Regions from separate parts of the Bradyrhizobium sp. C-145 genome, predicted to be linked through region 2. Evidence: predicted binding sites of a transcription regulator. Region 2 holds the regulator's gene; the other holds the start of a gene.
The links. Region 2 encodes LexA, which represses DNA repair genes until DNA is damaged. Its sites were predicted from a motif close to TGTTCNNNNTGTGTTCNG; they were not measured.
Positions count from the first base shown of each region.

Region 1: the regulator LexA is predicted to act here: its motif matches at 1,082-1,099, upstream of LRP30_RS05410 (ribonuclease T2).

Region 1 is NZ_CP088150.1:1,149,560-1,152,766, reverse strand. Features, by position in the region: gene LRP30_RS05425 (DUF3617 family protein) at 1-59, opposite strand, end outside; gene LRP30_RS05420 (hypothetical protein) at 104-397, opposite strand; gene LRP30_RS05415 (hypothetical protein) at 579-1,040, shown strand; gene LRP30_RS05410 (ribonuclease T2) at 1,146-1,850, shown strand; gene rlmJ (23S rRNA (adenine(2030)-N(6))-methyltransferase RlmJ) at 2,008-2,868, shown strand; gene LRP30_RS05400 (cold-shock protein) at 3,120-3,207, shown strand, end outside.
Region 2 is NZ_CP088150.1:4,646,977-4,650,183, reverse strand. Features, by position in the region: partial or broken gene LRP30_RS21675 (ComEC/Rec2 family competence protein) at 1-534, shown strand, start outside; gene LRP30_RS21670 (hypothetical protein) at 674-1,108, opposite strand; gene lexA (transcriptional repressor LexA) at 1,687-2,388, opposite strand; gene glp (gephyrin-like molybdotransferase Glp) at 2,566-3,207, opposite strand, start outside.

The sequences.
Region 1 (3,207 bases), 3.5 Mb from region 2:
GCGCCTGCCGACAGCACGAGACAAGCGACCGAGCCGAGCAAAGCGAGTTTGCGCGTCATGTGGAAGACTCCCGGCTTGAGAGTTTGGGCGTTACGACAACGCCTCAGTACAGCGTACGGATCGGCTGCTCGGCAGCGCCATAGGGCACCCAGCGGCAGGAGAACGAGATGTAGCCGCCCTCATAGGCCTGCACCGCGAGGAATTTGACGACCTTGCCGTAGCGCGCGCAGTGATCGACCGCGACCTGTCGCGCATCGGCCTGGGTCGCCATCGAATAGGCGATGATGCCGCCGGTGTCGTTGCCCTTGAACGGCGGCACCGGAAGGATATCGGCGCGCGCCGACTGGCTCGCCATCATACCCAAGGCAAGAAGGCCCGCGGCCGCAATGATTCGCATTCCCGTCACTCCAATTGGCTGCCCCAGTTTACGGTGCCGGACTGGAAGTGAAAAGAACGGAAGCCCTGTCGGCTGCGACGATATGGTCAACTCCTGGCGAAGTGTTGCCGCGGTGCACTTGACCTCCCCCGGCCTTCGCGGCACCGTCCGACCTTCGCAAGACCAGCTGTCCGGATTGACCATGCGCGCCCCCTCCCTGAAATCGCTCCGCTTTGCCGCCGTGCTCGGCCTCATGTTCGGGGCGCTGTCGCTCGGTGAGGCCAGGGCCGCCAATCCGCTGGAGCTGAATTTCTGGCTGAGCGGACCGCGCTACGACGGCGCCGTCGCCGATTGCGACAAGGCGCTGCCGACGATTGCCGCCCAGTTCTGGGAAAAAGAAAGCGAGTTCTGGAATTCCTCGCTGAAAATCACCGGCTTCTCCGCCGTTCGCGAGACCGCGTTCCGTCCCTGGCAGTCCGACAACATTCCGCGCCGCTATTGCACCGGCGATGCCCTGCTCAATGACGGCAAGGTGCGCAAGGTGCATTTCTCGATCATCGAGGATGGCGGCTTCGCCGGCTACGGCAATGGCGTCGAATGGTGCGTCGTCGGCGTCGACCGCAACTGGGCCTATAATCCGGCCTGCCGCGCCGCAAAGCCCTGATTCGGGTCGAACTGGCGGTTGAATGGCGGTCGCCTGAATTTTGTTCTTGAAATGTTCTTATCGCCTGCTAGGCTTCCTTGCACAGTCTAGTTGAGGGGCGTCGCCATGTTTCATTCCAGATTGCATTCGTTCTCCCGCCTGGTGATCTCGCTGACCCTTTCCCTGATCCTTGCCGCGGGGCTGGCCTCGTTCGCCGGTGACGCAAAGGCCCAGGACAAGCGGCAGAACGCGCCGGGCGAGTTCGATTTCTATGTGCTGTCGCTGTCATGGTCGCCCTCCTTCTGCGAGGAAGCGGCCGAGCGCGGCGGCCGCTCACAGATGCAGTGCAGCGGACGCCCCTACGCCTTCGTGGTGCATGGGCTGTGGCCGCAATATGAAAGCGGCTTCCCCGAATATTGCCAGCGGCCGGCACCGCGGCTGAACCGCAGCATCGTCTCTTCGATGCTCGACCTGATGCCGGCGCCGGGCCTGATCTTCAACGAATGGGACAAGCACGGCACCTGCTCCGGGCTCGAGGGCCGCAGTTATTTCGAGACGATCCGCAAGGCGCGCGCCGCGATCAAGATCCCGGCCGAATATCTCGATCTGTCGCAGGCCAAGACCGTGGCGCCGGCGGAGATCGAGGACGCCTTCATCAAGGCCAATCCCGGCCTCAGCGATGCCGCCATCTCGGTCACCTGCAACCGGACCCGGCTCTCCGAGGTCCGCATCTGCCTCAGTAAGGACCTGCAATTCCGCGCCTGCGACGAGATCGAACGCCGCGCCTGCCGCCGCGACCAGGTGACAATGCCGCCGATCAGGGGTGGATAGTTCCGGTCATTGCGAGGAGCCCGCGACAAAATTGCGAAGCAATTTTGCGCTGGCGACGAAGCAATTCAGACTGCCTCCGGAGTTAGATTCTGGATTGCTTCGCTGCGCTCGCAATGACAAGGGGTTGGGATCGCGCGAGACAACATAGTCCGATCCCATGAACTACCGCCACGCCTTCCACGCCGGCAACTTCGCCGATGTCATCAAGCACATCGTGCTGGCGCGCATCCTCACTTATTTGCAGGACAAGCCGGCGGCGTTCCGCGTCATCGACACCCATGCCGGCGCCGGTCTCTACGACCTCGACAGCGACGAGGCACGCCGCGGCGGCGAGTGGCTGACCGGCATTGCACGGCTGATGCAGGCGCGCCTGTCGAACGAGACCGCGGCGCTGACCAAGCCCTATCTCGACATCGTCCGCGCCTTCAATCCGAAGGGGGAGCTCAAGGCCTATCCGGGCTCGCCGCTGATCGCGCGCGGCCTGCTCAGGCCGCAGGACCGCCTCATCGCCTGCGAGCTCGAGCCGAAGGCACGCAAGGCGCTGATCGACGTGCTGCGCCGCGACGAACAGGCGCGGGTGGTCGATCTCGACGGCTGGATGGCACTGCCGGCCTTCGTGCCACCGAAGGAGCGGCGCGGCCTCGTGCTGGTCGACCCGCCCTTCGAGGCCAAGGACGAGTTCGAGCGGCTCGGCGAGGCCTTCGCGACGGCTTTCGCGAAATGGCCGACCGGTATCTACGTAATCTGGTATCCGGCCAAGAACCGGCGCGCCACCGATACGCTGGCGCAAATGGTGGCGCGGCTCGCAGCCGCAGCAAAGCCGCCCGGAAAATGCCTGCGTCTCGAATTCAGTGTGGCGCCGCAGCTCGATGGTGCGGCCCTCACCTCCGCCGGTCTTCTGATCGTCAACCCGCCCTACACGCTGCACGGCGAGCTCAAGACGATCCTGCCGGAGCTCGAAATGCCGCTCGGCCAGGGCGGCGCTGCCAGATTCCGATTGGAGGTGCCGAGGCCGTAACACTCCGGCATTCTTGGGAAAAATATGCAGGAGCGGTAGTCAATCTGCGAAGAACCGTATTATGCTGTTGCCGTGACTGGCTTTACGTTCCGCTTCCGCGAATGGTTGCGGCGGAGTGAAGGCCTAAGAAAGATCCGGCCGGACCGATGAGGTCCGCCCAAGGATGGCCAGCTCCCGGGCTTCGTAAGGTCCGGTCATGTCGTGACGTGAGTCTGCGTCGCGGCGGAGGAGCAATGAGGGGGAGTTTCCCGATGGCCATGACGGGAACGGTCAAGTTCTTCAACGGTGAGCGCGGCTACGGCTTCATCAAGCCCGACGACGGCGGCCGCGACGTCTTCG
Region 2 (3,207 bases):
CCCGATATCCTGATTGCCGGAGACGACGCGAGCGTCGCGGTGCGCGGCCGCGACGGACACCTGCATGTGATCCGGACGAGCAAGGACGGCTTTCTGCTTAGGGAGTGGTTAGCTGCCGACGCTGATCCGCGCGACGCCGGGAGTAGCTCGCTGGCCGACGGCGTGTCGTGCGACGAGGCCGGCTGCGTGACGCCGCTCGCCGACGGGAGGCTGGTTGCGCTTTCCTTGCGGATCGACGCGCTGGCTGATGATTGCAGCCGCGCCGCGCTGGTAGTGACGCGGCGGCCCGCACCGCCCGATTGCGCGGCGATGGTGGTCGATCGGCAGCGTCTCACCAGCCAAGGCGCGCTGGCGTTGACGCAGCGTGGTGACGGTTTTGCGGTTCAGGCTGTGAGAGCAAGAGGCACAAGCCGCCCTTGGCTCCCGGCCGGCGCCGGCGAGGGTGATTTCGACGGAAGCCTCGCGCCGAAGGCGGCTACGGTCCGCAATCGGGACGCGACTCCGGCGGAGACCGACTTGCAGGTCGACGATTAAGGCCAGACGATTAAGAACAAATGCGAGGAGTTGGTCCGGGTCCAACCGGACTTCCGCAGAACATAAATCATACCATCTCGCCGGCCTCGGCCGGCGATGGCATTTTCAATCCTGGCCCGACCTGGTGGCCAGGAACGGCTCAGCCGATCGGCAGACGCGTGATCGTCGGCCGGCTGTCGGTATCGATCTGCGGCTTGTGCTCGCGCTCGCTGACCGGCTGCGTCACCGGCAGTTGCAGCACGGTTGCGTGCTGGCCTTCGACGAGCTGCGTCACCAGCACGTATTTGCCGTCGGGGAATTCGATCGCGTCATGATGGCGATCGGGAATGTGCGGATCGATCTTGCCGAACTTGCCGACGCGGGAGTTGATCGTGCGCGTCCAGATCCAACGATTGTCGTAACGGACGTTGTCGGCGAAGGCGAGCTCCGTTCCCGGCAGCAGGCAGACGGCCACGGTCGGGTCGGCCGCGGAAGCGAAGCCGCGCGTCGAGGTGCCGCGGAACGTTGTCGACACGATCGTCTCGCCGACTTCGGCGGGGCGCGATGCAACGGCATGCAGACTGTAGTCACACATCGGGTGCTCCTATTCGAAGATAGCAACCCGCGCCTCTTTCGGAGGCGCAAGCCTCTATCAGAGTGGAAGCACGTAACATTCTGCTTGGTTGTGGGCGAATCTGCGGCTGGCGTCAGTCGGATGCGATCACATTATCTTTCCCGAATCCAATAGGAACAAAGCTCGCTTCAGTGCATTTGGCGGATGCGAGCGTCAGCGGCCTGCGGGCGCCGACCATCCGGAATATGGCCAACTCGGCTGTGGCTGTCGCGCGACGGCACTTCGGGCGCTGCGGAATTGCTCACTCGTTGTCGCATACGCCGACTTGCGGGGATGGTGCTGCGATTGTGCTGCGAATGCTTGCGCTGCCGATGCAGCGATCAGCACAGTTGCGAAGGCGCTCAAAACGATCCTACGCATCGTTGTCTCCTCGATCTCTTGAGCCGCAAGGCGATGAGTGCTTCGGGCGGCATGCCGAGGACCTAGCGCTTGGAAAGGGGCCAGATAATCTGCCCGAGACCAGAAAGACTATCCAGCTGAAGCGGACAATCCGTCCGCTCCAATCGGAATCATCGGTATCGAATGACCACTGAGTCTTCTCAGTACTTGCGGTACAGTCCGATCAGCTTGCCCTGAATCTTCACCCGGTTCGGCGGCAGGATGCGCACCTCGTAGGCGGCGTTGGCGGGCTCGAGCGCGATCGAGGCGCCGCGGCGGCGGAAGCGCTTGAGCGTCGCTTCCTCGTCGTCGATCAGCGCCACCACGATGTCGCCGGTATCGGCGCTCTCGTTGCGCTGGATCAGCGCCATGTCGCCGTCGAGGATGCCGGCCTCGACCATCGAATCGCCGCGCACTTCGAGCGCATAGTGTTCGCCCGAGCCCAGCATGTCGGGCGGCACGCTGATGGTGTGACTGCGGGTCTGCAACGCTTCGATCGGCGTACCGGCTGCGATGCGACCCATCACCGGCACCGCAACGGGACGCTCGCCCTCGTCGGCGGGTGGGCTGGAGCTCGCGCGCACCTTGCCGAGATTGCCCTCGATGACGCTTGGCGTGAAGCCGCGGCGGTTGCCGGCGGCGGCCTGGAGCTCAGGCAGCTTGATCACCTCGATGGCGCGAGCGCGGTTGGGCAGGCGGCGGATGAAGCCGCGCTCCTCCAGCGCGGTGATCAGGCGATGGATGCCCGATTTCGAGCGCAGGTCGAGCGCATCCTTCATCTCGTCGAAGGAGGGCGGCACGCCGCTTTCCTTCAGACGTTCGCTGATGAACCGCAGAAGCTCGTATTGTTTGCGCGTTAACATCTCGACCAAAGTCCCCCGGTTGATGTCGTTCGATTCCGAGACGCTGAATTGGAGCGGCGAACCGCTACCTCCTCGAAACAAATCATGAACGGACACTATATGTTCGATATGTGTTCCGCAACTGCTTAATTTTGCGTGAACGCGACAAAGTTCGCGGAACGCGTGTGGTGGATGCGCTCAGACGGGCAGGCGCAGCACCTCGCAAGGCGAGCCGGCTCCGGCCTTCGGCGCGAACGGCGCGCGCACGAGAAGTGCCTGTGCCGCAGCGAGATTCGCAAGCAGCGAGGAATCCTGGTGATGGACGGGAACGGCCACCAGCGTGCCGTCGTCGCGCTGTTCCAGACGTGCGCGAAGATAATCCGCGCGCATATCGTTTGCGCCCACATCGCGGCCGAGCACGGCGCGCTCATGGCGGTGATGAATCACGGATCGACCCGACACCGCACGAATCAGCGGGACCATGAACAGGAAGGCGCACACATAGGAGGAGACGGGATTACCCGGCAGGCCGATCACGCGCATCGCGCCGAGCCGCCCATGCATCATCGGCTTGCCCGGGCGCATCGCAATCTTCCAGAACGCCATCGAGATACCTTCGTCCCTCAGCGCCTGCTGGACCAGATCGTGGTCGCCGACCGATGCGCCGCCGGTCGTGACCAGGATGTCGGCGCCGCTCTCGCGGGCGCGGCGGATGCCGGCGGTGGTGGCCTCCAGCGTGTCGGCGGCAATGCCAAGGTCGATGGTGTCGGCCCCCTCGCTGCGGGCGAGCGCGTGCAGGGCATAGCCGTTGGAATAGACGATCTGGCCGCGGCCGGGCGA